DNA from 3 places in the Micromonospora sp. NPDC047740 genome. Region 1 is predicted to be linked to each of the others. Evidence: riboswitches for the same ligand, from Rfam matches in the RefSeq annotation. Region 1 holds a riboswitch; each other region holds the start of a gene.
The links. Region 1 has a riboswitch for cyclic di-AMP ahead of ACGF4F_RS07550 (hypothetical protein). Riboswitches for the same ligand answer to the same signal wherever they lie in the genome.
Positions count from the first base shown of each region.

Region 1 (8,343 bases):
GGCCGTCCCAGCCGGCCAGGACCGCCGTCCGGCCGGCGGCCTCCGCCTCGGTCGCCGCCCGCACGACCTCCTCGGGTACGTCCAGACCCCGCTCCCGCAGCAGCCGGAGCCGCCCGACGACCACGTCCCGGCCGTCGACCGAGCCGGCAACGCCGAGCCCTTCCGCGTTGGCGAAGCCGGTGACCGGGGGCACCGGGCCGGCCCCCGCGGCACCGTCGGCGATCGCCCGGGCGATCGGGTGCTCGGAGGCGGCCTCCAGCGCACCGGCCAACTGGAGCAGCTCGTCGGCGTCCTGACCGGCGGCCGGGAGCACGTCGACCAGGGTCATCCTGCCGGTGGTCACCGTGCCGGTCTTGTCCAGCACCACCGTGTCGACCTGGCGGGTCGACTCCAGCACCTCGGGGCCCTTGATCAGGATGCCGAGTTGGGCACCCCGCCCGGTGCCGACCAGCAGCGCGGTCGGGGTGGCCAGGCCGAGGGCGCACGGGCAGGCGATGATCAGGACGGCCACCGCGGCGGTGAACGCCGCCGTCGTCCCCGCCCCGGTGCCGAACCACCAGCCCAGCGTGCCGGCGGCCAGGGCGATCACGATCGGCACGAAGATCCCGGAGATCCGGTCGGCGAGCCGCTGCACGGCCGCCTTGCCGGTCTGCGCCGCCTCGACCAGCTTGGCCATCTGGGCGAGCTGGGTGTCTCCGCCGATCCGGGTGGCCCGCACGACCAGCCGGCCGCCGGCGTTGACGGTGGCGCCGACGACGGTGGCGCCGGGCCCGACCTCGACCGGGACCGACTCGCCGGTGAGCATGCTGGCGTCGACGGCCGAGGTGCCCTCCTCGACCATGCCGTCGGTGGCGATCTTCTCGCCGGGCCGGACCACGAACCGGTCCCCGACCACGAGCTGATCCACCGGGATCCGGGTCTCCCGGTCGCCGCGAAGCACCGCGACGTCCTTGGCGCCCAGCTCGAGCAGGGCGCGCAGGGCGGCGCCGGCGGTCCGCTTGGACCGGGCCTCGAAGTAACGGCCGGCGAGGATGAAGGCGGTGACCCCGGCTGCCGCCTCCAGGTAGATGTTGCCGGCGCCGTCGCCGCGGGTGATGTCGAAGCGGAACGGGTGCACCATCCCGGGCATCCCGGCGTCACCCAGGAAGAGCGCCCAGAGCGACCAGCCGAACGCGGCGAGGGTGCCGAGCGACACCAGGGTGTCCATGGTCGCCGCGCCGTGCCGCAGGTTGATCCAGGCGGCCCGGTGGAACGGCAGCCCGCCGTAGACCACGACCGGGGCGGCCAGGGTCAACGACAGCCACTGCCAGTAGGTGAACTGCCAGGCGGGCACCATGGCGAGCAGGATCACCGGCACGGCCAGCGCGACCGAGACCCACAGCCGGGTACGCAGCCCGCGCAGCTCGTCCACCGGCTCGGCGGTCGCCTCGGCCCGGGCCTGGGCCGGCGGGGGCGGTACGGCTGCCGTGTAGCCGGTCTTCTCCACCGTGGCGATCAGGTCGTCCGGCGTCACGTCGTCGGCGTACCGGACGGTGGCCTTCTCGGTGGCGTAGTTGACCGTGGCCTCGACGCCGTCCATCCGGTTGAGCTTCTTCTCGATGCGGGCTGCGCAGGAGGCGCAGGTCATGCCGCCGATCGCGAGTTCGATCTGGTTCGGCGCGACCCGCAGGGACGAAGAGCCCGCGCTCTTGGCGGTCGATGTCATCGCGGCACCTCCGGTCAATTGTGCCCGTGACCCGGGGTGCCGTGGTCGGCCTCCGGGGTCGGTGTGGTGGTCGGGGCCGGCGCGCCCGTCGCCGGCGTGCCCGGGTCGCCGGCCACGACGGTGAACTCCGCGGTGTGCACCGCGTCGCCGTGCCGGAAGTCCAGGTAGAGGCGGTACGTCCCGGCCGAGGGCACCTCGGCGGAGAAGGTGACCGCCGGCCCGGCCGGGGTCCGCCCGTCACCGGGCGCGCCTTCCGGGTGCACGTGCAGGTAGGCCAGGTCGCCCTGCCGCAGCGCCACCAGGTGCCCGTACGCCCCGAGGTAGGGCTGGAGGTCGGTGACCGGCCGGCCGTCCCGGCTCACGGTCAGGGTGAGCTGGCTGGTGCGGCCCGGCTGCGGGGTGCCGCCGAGGGTGACGGTGTAGCCGTCGACGGTGGTGCTGGTGGCGGGCGCCGGCAGCGGCCGGTCGGCCAGCGTGCCGGGGACCGTGACGTCGACCCCGAGCGTCAGCGGCATGCCGCCGGTCGGGGTGAAGTCGGCGAACGCCCGCCAGGTGCCGGCGCCGGCGAGCGGCGAGGCGACCCGCCAGGTGCCGTCGGCGGCCAGCTCGGGGTGGACGTGCCGGAACCCGGAGAGGTCACGCCGGGCGACGATCAGGTGCATGCGCTTGTCGTGCGCCACGTCGTAGCGGGTGACCGGCCGGCCGTCGGGGCCGGTGATCCGGAAGGCGAACTCGCCGGCCGGGGCGCTCACCGGCTGCAGCGTGTAGCCGCGGTCGGAGACGAGCAGCCCGCCGGGCAGGTGATCGGTGGCGGCCGCCGCGGGGCCGGCGTCGCCGTGACCTCCGTCACCGTGATCGCCGTCGGTGGTGTCGTGCGGGGTCGCGGCGGGCGGGTCGACGGGGCCGGCCAGGTGACCGACCCCGTACGCCGCGCCGAACACCGCCGCGAGGCCGAGGGCGAAGCCGCTCAGCTTCGTCGTCGTGTTCATGGGATACCTCGGTTCCTTCGGGTCCGCGGACCCGTCACGCCCCGACGAGGTCGTAGCCGGCCTCGTCCACGGCGGCGCGGACGGCGTCCGTGGCCAACGGGCTCTCACTGGTGACGGTGACCTGGCCGGAGGCCAGGTCGACCTGGACGTCCGTGACGCCCGGGATGGCGCTCACCTCGGTGCTGACCGAGTTGACGCAGTGCCCGCAGGTCATGCCCTGCACCTGGTACGTGGTGGTGACCATCGCAACTCCCCTCTCGCCGCCCCCACCCTATACCCCCTGGGGGTAATTGGTAGAGAGACCGCTGCCGCTCTTCTGTTACCGCTACCCGGTGGGGGTATCAGCCAACGGAGAGGACCGTACCATACCCCCGAGGGGTACGCTATCCTGGATGCCATGACCGCACCGACGACCCCGACCCGGGGCTACACCGCCAGCAAGGACCAGCTGCTCGCGCGGCTCCGCCGTATCGAGGGCCAGGTCCGCGGCATCGAGAAGATGGTCGAGGACGACCGCTACTGCATCGACGTGCTGACCCAGATCTCCGCCATCCAGGCCGCCCTGGACAAGGTCGGCCTCGGCCTGCTCGACGGGCACGCGCGGCACTGCATGCACGAGGGTGCGGCCGAGGGCCGCGCCGACGAGATGGCCACCGAGATGATGGCCGCCGTCGGCCGGCTGATGAAGCGCGGCTGACCAGGCCCGTTGGGGGCCGGACGGCGCGTCCGGCCCCCAACGGCTGTGCGTCAGCGCCCGTCGAGCAGCTTCCGCATGCTGTCGATCTCGGCCCGCTGGGCGTCGACGATCCGCTGGGCGAGCGCCCTGGCCTCGGGGTTGGCGCCCCCGGTCAGCTCCGCCTGCGCCATCGTGAGCGCGCCCTCGTGGTGGGCGATCATCATGGTCAGGAACTGCCGGTCGAAGTCGGCCCCGGACGACGCCTTCAGCGTCGCCAGGTCGGCGTCGGACATCATCCCGGGCATGCCGTGGTCCATCCCCGGCATGCCGTGGCCGGCACTGGCCGGCGGCACCGGCCGGCCCCACGCGGTAAGCCAGTCGGTCATGCTGGCGATCTCCGGCGCCTGGGCCGCCTTGATCTGCCCGGCCAACCTCCGCACCTCGGAGTCGGCGGCCCGGTCGTCGGCCAGCTCGGCCATCGCCACGGCCTGCCGGTGGTGCGGGATCATCATCTGGGCGAACGTCACGTCCGCGTCGCCGAAGGAGGCCCCGGGGGAGGGCGATCCCGTGGCGGGCGTGTCGTGGCCGGTGCCGGCGGTCGGGTGGTCGCCACCGCCACAGCCGGTGAGGGCGAGCGCGGCGGCTACGGTCGCGCCGGCCAGGGCGGCCCGACGCGCGAGGGTACGAGTGGACATGGAACGACCTTTCGGTGTCGAAACGTACGCAGCGGACGGCGGACGCGGGTGACCGGTCTTCCGGTCCACCCGCGCCGGGGCGTCCTATCTGCGCAGCACCGACACCGTCGCGAGGCGCAGCCCATACGGTCGGGGCGGCGGGGCGCGCGGTCCTGGGGCGGCCCGGAGGGCCACCCTGGCGGCCGGCCCGTAGGTCCGGGACCCGGCCCGCAGCAGCAGGGCGACCAGCAGCGTGACGGCGAACGCGCCGAGCACGGCCAGGCAGATGCTCCAGCCGGGCCGGTCGCCGCCGGGATCACCCAGCGGGAGCAGCCGGGCCTGGGCGTCCGTCAGCTGGAGCATCCGGGCCGGGCCGCAGCCGTCACCCGGGCAGTCGCCGGCCATGCCGGCCACCGCGGCCGGCAGAGTGACGGGACCGGCCACCGCAGCCGGCGGGGCGCCGTGGCCGGCCGCCGCGGCCGGCGGGGCGGCGTGGTCGGCCGCCGCGTGGTCCCCCGGGCCGCCGGGGGCGTGCGTGCCGTGGCCGAGAGTGTGCATGGCGGTCAGCCCGACCAGGGTGCAGAGCAGCAGCAGGAGCCGGACCCACGGTCCGGTCGTCACCGCTGGCGCCGTACGCACGAGAACCACGCTAGTGGGTGCGGCGGGCCGGGCCGGCAGGAACCACTGGAGGTCGCTCATCGCCTGCGTCCCGCCCCCGGGCCTGGCTACCATTCCCGGCGGCGACCGGCCTGCACTCCCCGTCGGCGCCAGCGCCGGCCCGGTGAACCGACCAGCCCGGTGACACGTATCGCGCTGTGACTCGTTGGGAGACACGCCATGGGCGCCGACCACACCCGTCCCGCTCCGCCCGCCCCGCCCGGGGTGCGACGGATCCTCGTCGCGACGGTGGTGCCGCTGTTCCTGGTGACCGTGGTCGCCGCGCTGGTGCTGTGGCCGCGGGACAGCCGGGAGCCGACGGGTGGCCCGGACCTGCCGCGTTACCACGGCACGGTGACCCGGGTGGTGACCGAGCCGTGCCCGCCGACGCCGGAGGGCGGCACCGGCCAGCCCACGGGGCCGTGCGGAACCGCGACGGTCGCCGCCGAACAGGGCCCGGACGCCGGCCGGCAGGTCGAGGCACCCCTCCCGTCCGGTCCCGGGGCACCCCGGGTCGAGGTCGGCGACAAGATCATCCTCGTCGAGCTGATGGACCCGGCCGATCCGACGATCAAGACCTACAACATCGCCGAGCACCAGCGCGGCACGCCGCTGGTCTGGCTGGCCGTGCTGTTCGCCGTCGCCATCGTGGCGTTCGGGCGCTGGCGCGGACTGGCCGCGCTGGGCGGCCTGGTGGCGAGCTTCGCCGTGCTGCTCGGCTTCGTGCTGCCCGGGATCGGCGCCGGCCAGCCGCCGCTGCTGGTGGCGATCGTCGGCGCCGCGCTGATCATGTTCGTGGTGCTCTACCTGACCCACGGGATCACCGCCGAAACCTCGGTGGCGGTGCTCGGCACCCTGGGCAGCCTGGTGCTGACCGGCGTCCTCGGCACCCTGGCCACCGCGGCCACCCACCTGACCGGCTACGGCAGCGAGGACGCCACCACGCTGTCGATGTTCCAGCAGAACGTCGACCTGCACGGGTTGCTCCTGGCCGGCATCATCATCGGCTCGCTGGGCGTGCTGGACGACGTCACCGTCACCCAGGCGGCCACGGTCACCGAGCTGGCGAACGCGAACCCGGGGCTGTCCCGGATGCAGCTCTACCGGGCGGCCACCCGGGTGGGCCGCGCGCACATCGCCTCCACCGTCAACACCATCGTGCTGGCGTACGCGGGCGCGTCGCTGCCGCTGCTACTCCTGCTGGTCGCCGACTCGCGACCGGTGGGCGAGATCCTCACCAGCGAGTTCATGGCGCAGGAGATCGTCCGGAGCGCGGTGGCCACGCTCGGCCTGATCGCCGCCGTACCGCTGACCACCGGTCTGGCGGCGGTGGTCCGGACCGCCGGACGGGCCGGCGTCGCGACGGACGCCGGAGCCCGCCCGCCGTCGTCCCGGCCGCCGGCCGAGCGGCACGACGCGCTGGAGGCCCTCGGCGGTGCGGCCGCCGGACGATCCGGACCGGAGAGGAGCACGGAAGCCGCATGGTGATACTCCGCAGCGTGACCGGCCGGCGCGAACGCGACGCTGGTCACGCAGGGCGACGACGAAAACGTGCGATTGGTCGGCTTCCGGACGTAGATCCCCGACCGGGCTCTCGGGTAACCTCGCTGCCGGTAACCGCCGAAGGCGCGCACCGGCGCCAGCGGTACCACCGCCCAATCGCCCTGTGGCGAACCGGGGAACCAGGTACCTGGGGTGAATCCGCGCGAGCGGTAGGGGCCACTTCCGTCCCGAACCCGACAGCTAACCCGGTCGGCGGTCGACGGAAGGGAACCCTGTTGACGGCACCCCTGCGCCGCTGGTTGACACCTGTGGTGGCCGTGCTCACCGCGTTCGCCATCGTCGCCGGGCCCACCCCGGCGCTGGCCGCACCCAACACCCCCAACCCATCGGGCCACGAGGAGGACAACGATCCTCCGCTCATCACCGAGGTCATCGATGCCGCCAATCGCGGCTTCCTGCAGGCCAAGGCGAAGCTGGACAAGTCGAAGCAGCGCCAACTCCAGTTGGCCCTCGAGATCCGGGCGGCGCAGGCCGACCTGGACGCGCTGCGGCCGCAGGTGAGCCAGATCGCCACGCAGTCCTATCGGACCGGCCGGATCGGCGCGATGGCCCTGCTACTGGAGAGCAACGCGCCCGACTCGTTCGTCCAGCGGGCCTCCGCCCTCGACGAGCTGAACCTGATGAACGCGCAGAAGCTCGCCGAGGTCAACGCCGCGAAGAACCGCGCGGAACAGGCCAAGATCGCGCTCGATGCGGAGATCCGCGAGCAGCAGAAGCAGACCAACGCGATGCGGCGCGAGAAGGCCGAGGCGGAGAAGGCCCTGCGGCTGGTCGGCGGGCGGGATTTCACCGCCGGCCTGGTCGCGGCCACCTCCCCGGTCGCCCGGATCGCTCCCGGCCGGACGGCTGACGGGGGGTGGAAGCCCGAGTCACGCAGCGTGAAGGACCCGACCACCTCGGGCTACATCACCCCGCGCACGCTGCACATGTACAAGGAGGTCAAGCGGGCCGGCTTCGACCGCTTCGTGGGCTGTTACCGCCCGGGCGGTCCCTGGGAGCACCCCAAGGGCCGGGCCTGCGACTGGTCGCTACAGCGCAGCGGCTTCTCCCCCTGGCACAACAACGACATGCGGATGTACGGCAACAACCTCGCCGCGTTCCTGATCCGCAACGCCGACCGGCTGGGCGTCTACTACGTGATCTGGAACCGGCAGATCTGGTTCCCGGCGACCGGTTGGAAGTCCTACAGCGGGCCCTCCAACCACACCGACCACGTGCACGTGTCGCTGCTGTAGCCGGAGTACCACGCCGAGGGGCCGTCCCGCGACCGCGGGGCGGCCCCTCGGCGTCAGGTAGGGCTCAACCGGCGACGGCGGTGGGCGCCGGGTCCGCGGGCGTGGCCGCGCCCGGCAGCGTCGCGCTCGGCTTGCCGGCCGGCACCTCGGCCACCGTCCGCACCTCGCCCGCGCTGAGCCGGTACGACATGCCGACCACCCCGCACCGCCCGGCCGCCACCCGCTCGGCGAGCACGGCGGACCGGGCCAGCAGCGCCTCCACGGTCCGCGCGATGTGGATGTCGACGATCTCGTCGAGGTCCTCGACACCCTCCCGGGCGGCCCGGGCCAGGCTGGGCACGACGGCGTCCACCAACGCGCCGAGGTGGCCGGCGGGGGGCGTGCCGGTGGCGACCACCTCGCGGGCGGCCTGCACCGCGCCGCACGAGTCGTGGCCGAGCACCACCACCAGCGGGGTGCCCAGCACGGTGACCGCGTACTCGACGCTGCCGAGCACCTCGGGGCCGACGGTGTGGCCGGCGGTCCGCACCACGAACAGGTCACCGAGGCCACGGTCGAAGATGATCTCGGCGGCGAGCCGGGAGTCGGCGCAGCCCACGATCACCGCGAACGGGTGCTGGCCGTCGGCGACGGCGGCGCGGTGCTCGGCGTCCTGGTTGGGATGACGGGGTACGCCGGTGACGAACCGCTGGTTGCCGGCGAACAGCTCGGCGAGCGCCTGTTCGGGATTGGTCGGCAGCACTGCACTCACCTCGTCCTCGCGCGAAACGACCTGGTCAGCCCGGCCGGCGGCAGAGGCGGCCTCGACCACCACGGTCACACCCGAGCCAAGACACGTCAAGAT
Region 1 covers NZ_JBIDCT010000003.1:119,174-127,516, reverse strand. The annotation lists gene ACGF4F_RS07585 (heavy metal translocating P-type ATPase) at 1-1,705, opposite strand, end outside; gene ACGF4F_RS07580 (hypothetical protein) at 1,720-2,694, opposite strand; gene ACGF4F_RS07575 (heavy-metal-associated domain-containing protein) at 2,729-2,938, opposite strand; gene ACGF4F_RS07570 (metal-sensitive transcriptional regulator) at 3,092-3,391, shown strand; gene ACGF4F_RS07565 (DUF305 domain-containing protein) at 3,442-4,065, opposite strand; gene ACGF4F_RS07560 (hypothetical protein) at 4,150-4,683, opposite strand; gene ACGF4F_RS07555 (YibE/F family protein) at 4,882-6,189, shown strand; cyclic di-AMP (ydaO/yuaA leader) riboswitch at 6,344-6,474, shown strand; gene ACGF4F_RS07550 (hypothetical protein) at 6,480-7,499, shown strand; gene ACGF4F_RS07545 (carbonic anhydrase) at 7,564-8,241, opposite strand.

Region 2 (6,646 bases), on a different contig from region 1:
GAGACAGCACCCGCGCCGGCGGCAACATCCCGGATTCGATGATCACGCAGCAGATCAGCGTGCTCAACCAGGCCTACAGCGGCGCCACCGGCGGCGCACCCACCGCGTTCAGCTTCCAGCTCCAGAAGATCAACCGGGTCACCAACCCGTCCTGGTACCCGATCATCTCGGGTTCCTCGGCTGAGCGGTCGATGAAGACCACCCTGCGCGAGGGCGGCAAGAACACGCTGAACATGTACCTCGGCGAACTCAGCGACGGCCTGCTCGGCTGGGCAACCTTCCCGAAGCGCAAGCTCGACAGCATGGACGGCGTGGTCGTGCTGAGCGAGTCGCTGCCGGGTGGCACCGCCACCAACTACAACCAGGGCGACACCGGCACCCACGAGATCGGCCACTGGCTGAACCTCTACCACACCTTCCAGGGCGGCTGCTCGGGCTCGGGCGACAGCGTGGACGACACCGCGGCCGAGGCCTCGCCGGCGTACCAGTGCCCGACCGGTCGGGACACCTGCACGGCGCCGGGCCTGGACCCGATCACCAACTTCATGGACTACACCTACGACTCGTGCATGTACCAGTTCACCTCGGGCCAGGCGAGCCGGATGCTGACCGCATGGAACGCCTACCGCGCGGCGTGACCGCCGAGCACAGCGAACCGGTGCCGGCCTCGTCCTCGGACGGGGCCGGCACCGGTGTTCATACGGTCAGGCGGCCGGGCGGCGGGTGTCGAAGCCGTGACGGCCGCGCCGCCCCTCGGGCACAGCCGGGGCACGCCGCGCGGGAGCGGCCGCCTGCGGGTCGAGCCAGACCCGCACCTGCGGCCGGCCCGCGCCGAGGTGGGCCGCCTGGTCGCGCCGGGTCAGCATCGCCACGTCGACGGTGAACTCGAACAGCCGCCAGTCGACGTGCGGCGCGGCCCGGCCGATCCCGGCCACTCGGGCCACGGTCGCCGGGTCGGTCACCGGATGGGCCCGGCCGGCGACGTACGCCTCGTCGTCGCTCTCCTCAGGCGGGAACGAGTGCAGCGCGTAGCGGCCGTCGCGTTCGAGGTCGCGGCGCTTGGGCGAGTCGATGACGAAGCAGTAGAGCCCGTCGTCGGTGATGACCGGGGAGACCGGGTGGACCCGGGGGCCGCCGTCGGCGCGGACCGTGGCGAGGTAGCCGAAGCCCGGCCCGTACTGCTGCAGGAGAACGCGGATCTCGTCGGCGAGCCGGGGCTCGTCGGCGGCGAATTCGGACCAGGAAGCCATGCGGACATTCTATCGAACACGTGTACGAAGATGTAGTCCGACACGCAGGTCGCCCGTACCGGTCGCTATGGTGTTCCGATGCTGCTCTCCGACCGCGACCTGGTCTCCGAGATCAAGGCGGGCGCACTCGCGCTGGAGCCCTTCGAGCCTACGCTGGTGCAGCCGTCCAGCATCGACGTACGCCTGGACCGGCTCTTCCGGGTCTTCAACAACCACCTCTACACGCACATCGACCCGTCCCAGCAGCAGGACGACCTGACCTCGATGGTGGAGGTACCCGAGGGCGAGCCGTTCGTGCTGCACCCGGGCGAGTTCGTGCTCGCCTCAACGCTCGAGGTGATCTCGCTGGGCGACCAGCTGGCCGGCCGGCTCGAGGGCAAGTCCAGCCTGGGCCGACTCGGGCTGCTCACCCACTCCACCGCCGGTTTCATCGACCCGGGCTTCTCCGGGCACGTCACGCTGGAACTCTCCAACGTGGCCAATCTGCCGATCACGCTCTGGCCCGGCATGAAGATCGGCCAGCTCTGCATCTTCCGGCTCTCGTCGCCGGCCGAGCACCCGTACGGCTCGGCGGTCTACGGCTCGCGCTACCAGGGGCAGCGCGGGCCGACCCCGAGCCGGTCCTGGCAGAACTGGCGTACCTGGCCGACCCGCTGAGCACGACGCAGGGGCTTCCGCGACGCGGAAGCCCCTGCGTACCCGTCAGCCCGGGCGGCCGTAGCTGTTGATCTGGCCGTCGTCGACGCGTTTCATCGTGATCGGCTTGCCGGACTGGGAGGCGTGCACCACCCAGCCGCCGCCGACGTACATCCCGACGTGGTGCAGGTCGCTGTAGTAGAAGACCAGGTCACCGGGGCGTAGCTCGCCGCGGCTCACCCGCCGGGTGACGTCGTGCTGCTCGCGGGCGTTGTGCGGCAGGGAGACCCCGGCCTTGGCCCAGGCCGCCATGGTCAGGCCGGAGCAGTCGTAGTGGTCCGGGCCGGCGGCGCCCCAGACGTAGATCTTGCCGATCTGGGCGCAGGCGAACTTGACCGCGACACCGGCCGGGCCGCCCGGGTAGCCGGCGGGGCAGGGCGCGGGACGCAGCGGTCCGCCGCCGCCGTTGCCGTACACCTTGAGCCGGAGCTTCTGGAGCCGGGCGATCTCGGCGTCGATCTGCTTCTTCTGGGCCGCGAGCTGAGCTTCGGTACGGGCCAACTGGGCGACCATCGCGTCCAGCGGCTTCTTCTTCGCGGCCAACTGGTCGCGCAGCTCCATGACGGCCTGCACCTGCTCGTGCTGGTGGTGCGCGTAGCGGTCGAGCAGTTCGAGGCTGTTGACCACCTCGCTCGGCGACCGGCTGCCCAGCAGGGCGTTGACGGTGCTGAGGTTGTTGCCCTTGTACGCGTCGGCAGCCAGCCCGCCGACCTGCCCGAGGGCGGCGTCGACCTGGGCCTCGAGCGGGGCGATCTGCTTCTCCAGCGCGTCGGCCTGCTTGCGCCGGACGGCGAGCTTCTCGCGGGTGGAGTTGACCTGTTCGATGATCGGTTCGAGCTTGTTCCAGTCCTGGTCGATCTGGCGCTCGATCTCGGTGACCGACGGTTCGGCGTGGGCCGCCGTGGCGCCGCCGGTCAGGACGACGGCGGTGCCGACCAGGGCGGCGAGGGCGGTGGTGAAGCGGGACCAGCGTGAACGCGGCGCAGCCGTCGACCGGTCGACCGACCGGTCCGACGGTGGCCGCGGGGCATGGTTTGCCACCGGGCTCCGTACTCCTTCTTCCTGCCCGCCTACCGGGTTAGCTGACGGGTTCGGGCGGGAAGGGAGCCGCCCTACCGCAGTGGCTGCGGATTCACCCCAGGTACCTGGGTCCCCGGCTCGCCTGGCGGCGACTCGGCGGTGTCGGACCGTCACCACCCGGGATGGACGGTGAACCTACCGGTCGACAACTGACCAGAGTAGGGACCGTCGTTATCAATCCGCAACCCGATCCGCCGTGACACTCCGTACGCAGATTCGGAAACCACCCGGCGGTGAAGGTTTTTTACGCCCATCATCACCACCTGGAAAGGTATTGACCTGGGGCCATCTGCGGAGTGAGGGTGGGGACGCAGTCACCCCCATCCCTATCTGGAGGTTCGATGCACCTCTCAGCCCTGCCATCGCGCAGACGGATACTGCTGGCCGCCGCCGTCGCGGCGGCCACCGCTCTCGCGACCAGCGGTCCCACTGTGGCGGCGCCCCTCACCGCCGCCGGCACCACCGACAGCCCGGACCGCCAGCAGCAGTACGCCGCCGCGGCGGCGGAGTACGGCGTGCCGCAGAGCGTCCTGCTGGGCGTCTCCTACCTGGAGTCCCGCTGGGACACCCACTCCGGCCAGCCCAGCACCAGCGGCGGCTACGGCCCGATGCACCTCACCGACGCCGAGCAGGTCGCCTCGACTCCGTCCAGCGCGCACGTGGACGAGAACGAGGACCCCCGCGGCGACGACTCCCGCCCGCTCACCGTCGACCTGACCGCCGCCGCCGCGCCTTCCGGGGACACCCTGCCCGAGGCGTCCCTGCAGACCCTCGACGCCGCCGCCGACCTCACCGGCGTGTCGAAGGAGACCCTGCGCGACGAGGCAGCGGCCAACATCCGGGGCGGCGCGGCGCTGCTGGCCTCGTACCAGCAGGACCTGGGCGGGCCGGTCGGCGCCGGCAGCGACCCGGCGGCCTGGTACGGCGCGGTGGCCCGATACTCCGGCGCGGACACCGAGGACGCCGCGGCGGCCTTCGCCGACGAGGTGTACGACCAGATCGGCCAGGGTGCCAGCCGGACCACCGACGACGGCCAGCGGGTGACCCTCGCCGCCACCACGGTGACGCCGGACCAGTCCGGGCTGCACAAGCTCGGCCTGCGCCGCGCCGAGCGGCCGGATGGCCTGGAGTGCCCGGTCCGCCTCGCCTGCGAGTGGATTCCCGCGCCGTACGGGGAGTACACGATCCCCAAGACGAACATCGTGGACTACGGCAACTACGACATCGGCAACCGGCCGGCCCAGCAGAAGCTCGAATACATCATCATCCACGACACCGAGGGCTCTTTCCGGGGCAGCGTGAACGCGGTCCAGGACGTGACCTACCTGGGCTGGCACTACACGTTGCGTTCGGTGGACGGCTACGTGGCCCAGCACATCAAGGCCAAGGACGTCGGCTGGCAGGCCGGCAACTGGTACGTCAACGCCAAGTCCATCGGCGTCGAACACGAGGGCTACGCCGGCCGCGGCACCTGGTACACCGAGGCGATGTACCGGGCCTCGGCCAAGCTGGTCCGGCACCTGGCGCTGCGGTTCCAGATCCCGCTGGACCGGCAGCACATCCTCGGCCACGACAACGTCCCCGGCATCCTCGCCGGGAACGTCGCCGGGATGCACTGGGACCCGGGCCCGTACTGGGACTGGTCGCACTACTTCGATCTGCTGAAGGCGCCGTTCCACTCGACCGGCACGCCGAACACCGGCCTGGTCACCATCGACCCGGACTACGCCAGCAACCAGCCGGCCTTCACCGGCTGCAACCAGCAGCCCCCGTTGCCACCGGGACCGGTGCCGCCGACGGCCGAGCCCTGCCCGCTGCGGGGCTCCTCCTCCGTCATCCTGCGCACCGCCCCGAGCCCGACCGCGCCGCTGGTCAACGACCTGGGGCTGCGCCCGAACGGCACGCCGAACACCATGTACATCAAGGATCACGGCGCCCGCGCCTCGGCCGGTCAGACGTACGCCCTCGCGGGCATCCAGGGCGACTGGACCGCGATCTGGTACCTCGGCCAGAAGGCCTGGTTCTACAACCCGACCTCGGCGCCGACGGCGAAGTGGGCGAACGGCTTCGTGGTGACCCCCAAGCCGGGCAAGACCAGCATCCCGGTGTACGGGCGGGCCTACCCCGAACGGGCCGCCTACCCGGCCACGATCCCGTACCAGGCCATCTCGCCGCTGCAGTACACCTTCCCGGCCGGTCAGCGGTACGCGGTCGGCGGCGTCCTCCCGGGCGAGTACTACCGGGCCGTCTCCTTCGACGGTTCGGCGCCGGGTGACCGGACGGTGGTCCGCGGCGAGAACAAGTACGTCCAGGTGCAGTTCGGCCACCGGGTGATGTACGTGAACCTCGACGACGTGCAGATCACGCCGGCGTCGATCGGCTCCCCCAGCTGACCCTCGGCGAAACGACGGCCCCCGGTCCACACGGACCGGGGGCCTTCGTGCTGCTCGAGAGGGTTAGCTGACGCGGCGGAAGCCGGCGACCGGCATGTAGCTGATCTTGGTTACCTGGACCGGTTTGCCGGTCCGTGGCGCGTGCACCATCATGCCGTTGCCGAGATACAGGCCGACATGGTGCAGGTCGCTGTAGAAGAAGACCAGGTCACCGGGGCGCGCGTCGCTGCGGGACACGGCCCTGCCCTCGTTCCACTGCGCTCCCGTGAAGTGGGTGAGGGAGATGCCCGCGGCCTTGTAGGCGTACTGGGTGAGGCCGGAGCAGTCGAAGGCGTTCGGGCCGGTGGCGCCCCACACGTACGGATCGCCGACCTGGGCGCACGCGGTCTTGATCGCGGTCCGCGCGGCGCTGCTCACCACGCCGTCGATGGCCGGGCAGCCCGCCGGACGGATCGAGGTCACCGGCAGCATCGCGGTCAGCCGCTTGATCTCGCTGTCGATCTGCTTCTTCTTCGCCGCCAGCTCATTGCTCTGCTTCGTCTGGGTGGCGATCAGCTCGTCCAGCTTCCGCTTCTGCCGGTTGTACTTGTCCCGGACGGCGAGCACGCTGGCGACCTGCTTCTTCTGCTCGGCGGCCAGGTGATCGAGGATGACGAGCTGCTCACCGAGGATGCCCGGCTTGGTGCTCGTCAGCAGGGCACCGATCTCCTGCGAGGGCCCGCGCATGTAGTAGCGGGCCGCCATGTCGCCAACCTGGTTCATCGCCAGGTCCGACTGCAGCTGCAACGGCACCATCTTCTTCTCAAGGTCGTCCGACTTCTTCTTGTTGACCTTGAGCTGGGCGCGGACCTTGTTGTAGTTCTCAATCGTGGGCTCGAGCTGTTCCCACTGCTTGTCGATCTGCGCGTCGATCTCATCCACGGACGGCGCCGCGTGCGCCGGAGCCGCCAGCAGCCCGGCACCGACCGCGACGGCCGCGACCAGGGTGAGGAGACGGCGTACGACCCGGCGCGCCCCGACCGGTGGGGCGGGCGGCTGGCTCGGGGCGTGACGATGAGGGGGCATGGTTGCCACCGGCACGGACTCCTTTGCAACCGACCGCCGGGCGCCTCGCGAGAGGGGAAGTCGAGGCAGACGACCACAGCGGTCGGTGCCCCACATTAGGGAAGGCGACGGGGTGGAATCAAGGCGGCGTATCGCTATATCACGTATGCGCAACCGCTTGCA
Region 2 covers NZ_JBIDCT010000012.1:2,311-8,956, forward strand. The annotation lists gene ACGF4F_RS22225 (zinc metalloprotease) at 1-638, shown strand, start outside; gene ACGF4F_RS22230 (pyridoxamine 5'-phosphate oxidase family protein) at 705-1,250, opposite strand; gene dcd (dCTP deaminase) at 1,329-1,907, shown strand; gene ACGF4F_RS22240 (NlpC/P60 family protein) at 1,953-2,987, opposite strand; cyclic di-AMP (ydaO/yuaA leader) riboswitch at 3,000-3,135, opposite strand; gene ACGF4F_RS22245 (N-acetylmuramoyl-L-alanine amidase) at 3,368-5,419, shown strand; gene ACGF4F_RS22250 (C40 family peptidase) at 5,483-6,484, opposite strand.
Region 2: linked by a shared signal. The riboswitch ahead of ACGF4F_RS22240 (NlpC/P60 family protein) and the one ahead of ACGF4F_RS07550 (hypothetical protein) in region 1 are both predicted to bind cyclic di-AMP.

Region 3 (8,343 bases), on a different contig from region 1:
CCGCCGACGCCGAGGACAACCTGCACGACTACACCGCCGAGTGGACCATCCGGGAGATCGTCAAGCGATACTCGGACTTCATCGCCTGGCCGATCCGGATGACCGTCGAGCGGTCGGGTGAGGACGGCGCCACCACCCGCGAGGAGCAGACCCTCAACTCGATGAAGGCGCTCTGGGCCCGCTCCCGGGACGAGGTGGACGAGGCCGAGTACAAGGAGTTCTACCGGCACGTCGCCCACGACTGGGCCGACCCCCTCGAAACCATCCACATGCGCGGCGAGGGCACCTTCGAGTACGAGGCGCTGCTCTTCCTGCCCTCGCACGCCCCGCTCGACCTGTTCTCCCCGCAGGGCCGCCGCGGTGTGCAGCTCTACGTCAAGCGCGTCTTCATCATGGACGACTGCGACGCGCTGATGCCCAACTACCTGCGCTTCGTCAAGGGCGTGGTGGACGCGCACGACCTGTCGCTCAACATCTCTCGGGAGATCCTCCAGCAGGATCGGCAGATCCGGGCCGTCCGCCGCCGCCTGGTCAAGAAGGTCCTCGCCACCCTCAAGGAGCTCTCCGCCGAGTCCTACCGCACCTTCTGGGCCGAGTTCGGCGCGGTGGTCAAGGAGGGGCTGCTCGAGGACCCGGACAACACCGAGGCGCTGCTCGACCTGGTCCGGGCCGCCAGCACCCACGACCCGGCCGAACTGACCACGCTGCGCGACTACGTCGAGCGGATGAAGGACGGCCAGACCGAGATCTACTACGCCACCGGTGAGTCTCGGGTCACCATCGAGAACTCGCCGCACCTGGAGGCGTTCCGCGCCAAGGGCTTCGAGGTGCTGATCCTCACCGACCCGGTCGACGAGGTGTGGGTCGAGCGGGTCGGCCAGTACGACGGGAAAACCCTGCGCTCGGTCGCCAAGGGCCAGGTCGACCTGGAGACCGACGAGGAGAAGGAGAAGGCCGAGGCCGAGCGGCAGGAGTACGCCGACCTGCTCACCTGGATGAGCGGCGCGCTGGCCGATAGCGTCAAGGAGGTCCGGCTCTCCTCGCGGCTGACCACCTCGCCCGCCTGCGTCGTCGGCGACGCCCACGACATGACGCCGACGCTGGAGAAGATGTACCGGGCGATGGGGCAGGAGGTGCCCCGGGTCAAGCGGATCCTGGAGCTCAACCCGACCCATCCGCTGGTCACCGGGCTGCGCAAGGCCCACGAGCAGGGCGGCGACCAGAGCGCCCTGACGGAGACCGCCGAGCTGCTCCACGGGATGGCGCTGCTCGCCGAGGGCGGGGAGCTGGCCGACCCGGCCCGGTTCACCCGGATCCTCGCCGACCGGCTGGCCCGTACCCTTTAGGACCGCCGCCTCCGTCGGCTGCGGCAGCCACGCCGCGGCCGACGGCGGTTACGCCCGGGTGAGCCGTGCCAGGTGCTCCGTCTCCTGCGCCGACGGCTCAACCGGTCGGCTCCCGAGCAGCCGCCAGCGGGACGTCCTCCCGTCCGGGCCGACCAGTTCGCCGCGCGCCAGCGCCCGGTCGATGTCCTGCCGTACCCGCTCCTCGAGATGCGGTTCGGTGGCGAAGAGGATGCGCAGGCGTACCTCGTCGCCGGACCGCTCCGCGCTCGTGTGATGCGGCGCGACCGGGCAGGGCGGCGCGTGGTCCCAGTGACCGCACAGAACGGTGGTGATCGCCGCCCCGGGCGCGCCCGAGTCGTCGTCCGGCGCCATGTCGAGGACGGCCTGATGGGCGAACCCCTGCCGCATGACGCCATTCTGCCTCAGGGCGTCCGGGTCGTCGGCGCCCTTACGGTGTCGGCGTCTGGGTGGCCGCGGTGAGGGCCGCGGCGAGGGCCGCCGCGCGGTCCTTGCCGATCGCGGCCACGATCGCGGCGGCGGCGTCGGCCGGGGCCTGCCCGCCGAGTGCCTGTACGGTCGCCGCCGCGATCGCGGCGGCGGTCGGTGCGGCATGGGTGGTCTGGTAGAGGTCGTTGAGCACGTTGAGCGTCGACATGCCGGCGGGGATGCCGCCGCCGATGTACTGCCAGGGCAGTGCGCGCATCTTCGCGGCGACAGCCGGGTCGGACAGGATCGCGGAGAATTCGGCGGGGGTCATGGTGTCGTCCTTCGTCAACAGGGCCCGCAGCTGGGCGAGCGTGCCACGGTATGCGTTGCAGTCGGTCTGTCCGGACGCGCCGGGGCAGGCGACGTTCGACCCGTACTGCCAGATCGACGGGGTCACCCCGCCGTACGCGGCCCAGCCCGGGCCGCCGTCCCCACCACCTTGCGCGTAGACGGCAGCGGGCACGCCGGTGGGGTTGCTGCCGTAGTCGCTGGCGACCAGGGGTGCGCTGAGCGGCCGGAGGTCGGGCCGGCCGAGGTTCCCGTCCCAGTTCCACTTCGGCAGGTAGATCGCCAGCACCCGCTGATCGACGGCGTGCCAGCGGTCCACGAACCGGCGTACGTCGTCGAAGCGCGGCCACAGTCCGTTGGCGACCAGCTCCGGGTAGCGCTCGACGTCGAGCATCGCCCACACCGCCCCGATCCCGTCGAGGGTGCTGCGCAGATAGTCGACCTGCCGGTTGGTGCTGGCCTGATCGCCTCTGATCAGGTTGTGGTAGCCACCGATCACGTCGAAGCCGGCGCCGGCCGCACCACGCGCCATGTCGGCGACGTGCGGGCTGGGCGGATGGAAGCCCTGCGGATCGCCGTAGCTGGCGCGCAGGCACAGGACGGGAGAGGTGGCTCGGCGAATCGCCGCCCAGTCGAACTCGCCCTTGACGCGGTCCCAGTCGTGGTAAGACAGGTCGGCATAGATCACAGCCATTGCCATCACCTCTGCGGCCCACCGTAGCTCGACCCATCTGACCTGCGCTAACGCGAAAATTGGTCAGTGAGACGGGGGCGGTCGGTGGCCCGAGGAGCGGCCGCCCTGCGGTCAGATCTGGCCGGTGTAGAAGCCGTGGCGGGCCAGCGGCTCGACGATGTTCTGTTCCTCATATGCCAAATGCGACAGCAGGGTGTCGGTGAGGATGTCCACGGCCTGCTGGACCTCGGTGAAGTCCCCCGGATTGCGGATCAGGTCGACCAGGGCCCGGTCCACGCCCTCCACCACGTCGTGGATCACCACGTGCTCCGCTTCCAACCGGTCGAGCACCGGGGCCAGCCCCGGATCGGCACGCCGCAGGTGCGGGAAGATCGAATTGTCCTCTAGCCCGTGGTGCTGGGTGACCACCGTGCAGTACGCGGCGCAGTACGCCCCCAGCGTCCAGTTGTTCTGCCGCATGGTCATCTGGTTGAGCACGGCCCGGGCGGCGCCGGCGGAGACCACCCCTCGTTTGACCTGTTCGAGCAGGTCGCGCACCTGCGCCAGCTCCTGACGCAGGTGGTCGTGCACGTCGACGAGATGCGCGCCGACGGCCTGCGCGTGCGGGGTGTAGACGTGCCCGGCCGGCGCAGGCGGGGCGACCGGGCGGGTGGACTCGTCCCAGAGCTGGTGGTCCGTCAGGCGTACGCCCGGATCGGGGGTGGGGGTGACCGCGAGCGCGGTGGCGCCCCCGGCCTCGACCGCCTCGCGCGCTCCCTCGCCGGCCCTGGGCCGGGTGCCCGGCTCGGCACGTTCGGCGGCGACCAGCTCCCGTACCGCGGGCGCGACCTCCCGCGCGAAGAGCTGGATGGCGGTGGGGTCGTCGGCGCCAAGGATGAAGGTGGCGATGCCGTGGTCCAGCACCAGCCCGGCCAACTCCTCCACCCACTGCTCCGGCGGCCCGCTGAGGAAGCCGGTGGACGACCGGGTGAACTGGCCGCTGATGTTCAACAGCCGCCGCACCGACCGGGGATCCCGACCGGCGGCCTCGGCACCCTCGTCGATCAGCGCGTTCATTCCCGGCAGCTCGTCCGGCCCCTTCGACAGGTACGCCAGCGACGGCAGCCAGCCGTCCGCCGCGCGCCCCACCAGCCGCAGCATCCGGGGCTTGTACGCGCCGACCCAGATCTCCACCGGGTGGGCCGGCGCCGGCCCACGCTTCGCCCCGACCACCCGGTGGTACGTGCCCTCGACCCGGACCATGCCGCGCCGCTCGACGTCCCACACCTCGCGGATCACCTGGATCGCCTCGTCGAGCGCGTCGACCGCCTGCCCGGGGGACAGCCGCCGACCGCCGACCGCCTCGATCGCCTCCCAGAACGCGCCCGCGCCGAGGCCCAGCTCGACCCGGCCGCCGGTGAGCAGGTCCAGGCTGGCCACGCTGCGTGCCAGCACCACCGGTTGGCGCAGCGGCAGGTTGAGCACGTTGCCGGCCAGCCGGATCCGACTGGTCGCGGCCGCGAGATAGGACATCAGCGTCCAGGTGTCCAGGAAACCCGGCTGGTACGGGTGGTCCTGGAAGGTGACCAGGTCCAGGTTGACCTGCTCGCAGAGCTTGGCGAGCGCCACCACCTGCTCGAACTGGCCGGCGGCGGGGGTGAGGAAGCCGCCGAAGGCCAGCTCGTGTCCGTAGTCAGTCATGTTCCTCCGCCTGCGCACCCGGGCCCGGCGACCGTGCCGGACTTCGCCACCGTAGTCGGTGCCGCATCGGCGCGCGCCCGCTCCCGCAACCGCAGCGATAACCAGGCGGACACCCAACTCAACGAGGCGGACCTGCGGGCCGTCCACCTTCGAGCGGCCGTACGCGACCCTGCGCAACGCCGGCGTACCCGTGATCGTGGTGCTGGTGTCCGGCCGGCCGCTGGACGTCGCCGGTGAGTTGCCGAACTGGACCGCGCTGCTCGCCTCCTGGCTGCCCGGCACCGAGGGCGCCGGCATTGCCGACGTCCTCTTCGGCGGGTACGCGCCGACCGGCAAACTGCCGATGACCTGGATGAACTCCGTCGGCCAGCAGCCCATCAACGCCGGCGACGGGCAGGTTCCGCTCTTTCCGCAGGGTTTCGGCCTGACGTACTGAAGGGGGCTTTGTAAGGCACCTGTGGACGGCACGCAACTCGTACGGTGTGGCCTTCGCTCGGCCGGGTGAAGAACTTCACAAGAAGTGGGCGATCATCCGAAACCATCCCTAATGTCGACTGCGTTCGCGATCGCGGACACCCGGGCCGGTAACGCCTAATCCCGCCGCCGGCCCGTCGGTACCTGGACATCAGGCGGGAGCGGGGGACCCACATGTTCCTCGGTGCTCGACACCTCGGGGTGAAGCCGCCCATCCGGCGGCCGGGCTCCTCGGCCCGAACCCGACAGCTCACCTCGTCGGCGTGGAGGAACCCACATGGCAACTGAACACGTCGCACGTCACCGACGCACCACGCAGCGTCGCGTCGCCGTCGGAGCGCTCGTCGTCGGTGCCGCCACCGGCGCCGCCGCCATCCTCGGGCCGGCCGCGCCGGCTAGCGCATCCAGCGTGAACTGGGACGCCATCGCCCAGTGCGAGTCCGGCGGAAACTGGCACATCAACACCGGCAACGGCTACTACGGTGGCCTCCAGTTCTCGAAGAGCACCTGGAACGGCTACGGCGGTAAGAAGTACGCCAGCCGCGCCGACCTGGCCAGCCGCAGCGAGCAGATCGCCGTGGCCGAGAAGGTCCTCGACGGGCAGGGCATCGGCGCCTGGCCGGTCTGCGGCAAGAAGGGCGGCTCGACCAAGCACTACTCCACCAAGGACTCCGGCGCCACGAAGTCGCACAAGAAGGCGACCAAGGACCGGTCGTCCCGCGGCGACCAGCCGGCGACCCGCAGCCACCGGCGTACCGCGCCGGCGTCGAGCGGCGCGACCTACACGGTCCGGTCGGGTGACTCGCTGTCGCTGATCGCAGAGGCGAAGCACCTCGCCGGCGGCTGGCAGGCGCTCTACGAGCGCAACAAGCGCGTGGTCGGCGACAACCCGGGCCTGATCTTCCCAGGCCAGCACCTCCGCCTGCGCTGACGCTACTGGCAGGTGGGGTGCCCCACACTGCGCGCTGATGCACTGAAAAGTGGCCATCCCCGCCCGGGATGGCCACTTTTTTCGTGAACGAGGCCCCGGGTGCTCGCGGTGTCCCGGTCGGGGGCGGTTGCTATCGTCGCGGTGCTCCGGAAAGACGTGAAGAAGGCGCGGATATGACCAACGACTCGTTCTCCGCGGCCGCAAGCCTCGACGAGCTGCTCACCAGGACGCAGCAGGCGCTGTCGGCCATGCGCTCGCGGGCGGCCGAGCACCCCGACGGCGACCCGGGCGAGCTGCTCCGCGCCGAGGGCGCGGCGCCCGACGGCCGGGTCCGGGCAGTGGTGGTCCAGGGTGGCCGGCTGGAGTCCGTGACGGTGGACCCGGAGCTGGCCGGGGACGGGATGGAGGCCGTCTGCGGGCAGGTCGTGTTGGCCGTCAACGCTGCCCTCGCCGCCCTCGACGCCCAGGTCAGCGCCTCGGCCCGGGCCGACGTCGACGCCCTGGCCGCGCGGCTCGGCGGCATCGAGGAGCAGTCGGTACGGCAGATGGAGCTGTTCAGCCGGGCGGTGGACGACGTGATGGCCCGCCTCAGCCGCGGCCCTGACGCGGGGGCGCGGGCGGGCCGCCCGAGCTGAGGCAGGCCGGCCGCGGCCGCGCCGGAGAGCGCGGCGAGGCGGGGTGGGAGCTTCAAGGGGGTTAGCTCCTGTTCCGAGGCGGGCAGCATGGAGCCCGGTAGGGGCACCCGGCGCGGGGTAGCGATGAGGCGGGACGACGGTCGGTCCCTGCCGGCGTGGCCCCGGTTCGACGGATCGACCGTCCGAGCCGCCGGGGGCGGCGGCTCGCTGGAGCACGATCACACGGTCGTGGACGCAGATCAATGGGCGATCGCGGCAACCGGATCGGTCGATCACCGCGCCGGTCCCGGAAATCGGGAAGCTATGCGCTTCTATGGCCCCTGATCAGGGCGAACACCCTCCGGAGTGGGCGGGGCCCGCCTGACTGGCGGGGATTGCCGCTCCATGCGGATGGCGCACGTTCACCCGTCGGTCGACCCGGCGATCGAGCCCCGCCGGAACCCGCCCCGCCGGTGCGCCGTCAGCGCCCCCGTCGCCCTGCGGTGAGGCCCCGGGAGGGGTTGCGGTAGGAATCTACCGACCACTTTCGTTTGTCGTGAAGAAAAGTAGTCCGTGAGCGGACGAAAGCTATGGACAGCCTGAGAGGAAGTTAGTACTGTCTGGCACCATCAATATGTTTCGTCGAGATGAACTACCGGCACAGTAGTTCTCGACCGTGGCCTTCAGGCGGCGCAACCCGTCGGAGGGTCATGACCGGCCAGCGATGGCCACCCCGGGTCAACGCCGCACCACGGCGACCTGGCGCAGGCATGCGCCAAGGATCGACCGACGTCCGTCCGTACCCGACACGACCAGATCAGCTCCGACGCGCGACCCTGCCCGGCGCCGCGTGCGAACCGGCTCGCCGCTGACACCGGGATCAACCAACCATCCACATCGGACGACCGTGGCCGCCGGCCACGGCCGGGGATCCCGCGCGGCCTGGGAGGGGCCGACGGGCTGCGAGCACCCGAAGAAGCACCTCAGACGACACCTGACACCGACGGGCCGACGCACGTTCCGCCCGGTTGTTCCCGGACCGTGAAAGAGGCATCAATGAACCCATCCGCACCGCGGGATCGGCTCTCTGCGAGCCGGCTCCGGAGATCGGTGGCGGTCATCGCGGCGATGTTGTTGCTGCTGACCGCCGCCCTGACCGGCTCCCCGGCGAACGCGCGTCCGACCGACACCGAGCGGTCGGCGACGGCCGGGCCTCAATCCTCGTCGCAACTGCAGGCCCAGGTCCTGACCTGGACCGCCGGCGACAACTTCCTGTCGTACCTGTCGGCGCCGACCACCGCTACGGCCGGGCCGGCCACCCTGGTCTTCGAAAACAGCCGGGCTACCGGCAACACCACCGGAATGCAGCACACCCTCACGTTCGAAACGGGCGACCCGAGGTACAACAGCGACGTCGACGTCAACATCCTGGCGGATCCGACGGACAGCAAGGGGGGCCGGTGGACCGTTGACGTGGTGCTCTCGCCCGGCACCTACCGGTACTTCTGCGCCATCCCGGGCCACGGCGGAATGACCGGCCTGCTGGTGGTCACCGGCGGCGGATCGGACACCACGCCGCCCACGGTCAGCGCCACGGTTTCCGGGGAGAAGGACCCAACCGGGGCGTACGTGGGCAGCGCGACGGTCACCCTGTCGGCGACCGACAGCGGCTCCGGTGTAGAGCGAGTCGAGTACTCCCTGGACGGCGGCCCATATGGCACCTACTCGGCGCCGGTGACGGTGAACCAGCTGGGTCAGCACACGGTGAGTTACCGGGCCACTGACAAGGCGGGCAACACCTCGACGCCGCAGTCGGTGTCGTTCCGGGTC
Region 3 covers NZ_JBIDCT010000001.1:373,100-381,442, forward strand. The annotation lists gene htpG (molecular chaperone HtpG) at 1-1,346, shown strand, start outside; gene ACGF4F_RS01750 (hypothetical protein) at 1,395-1,754, opposite strand; gene ACGF4F_RS01755 (hypothetical protein) at 1,795-2,814, opposite strand; gene ACGF4F_RS01760 (LLM class flavin-dependent oxidoreductase) at 2,926-4,494, opposite strand; gene ACGF4F_RS01765 (glycoside hydrolase family 3 C-terminal domain-containing protein) at 4,553-4,930, shown strand; cyclic di-AMP (ydaO/yuaA leader) riboswitch at 5,073-5,247, shown strand; gene ACGF4F_RS01770 (transglycosylase family protein) at 5,246-5,899, shown strand; gene ACGF4F_RS01775 (YbaB/EbfC family DNA-binding protein) at 6,073-6,534, shown strand; gene ACGF4F_RS01780 (OmpL47-type beta-barrel domain-containing protein) at 7,570-8,343, shown strand, end outside.
Region 3: linked by a shared signal. The riboswitch ahead of ACGF4F_RS01770 (transglycosylase family protein) and the one ahead of ACGF4F_RS07550 (hypothetical protein) in region 1 are both predicted to bind cyclic di-AMP.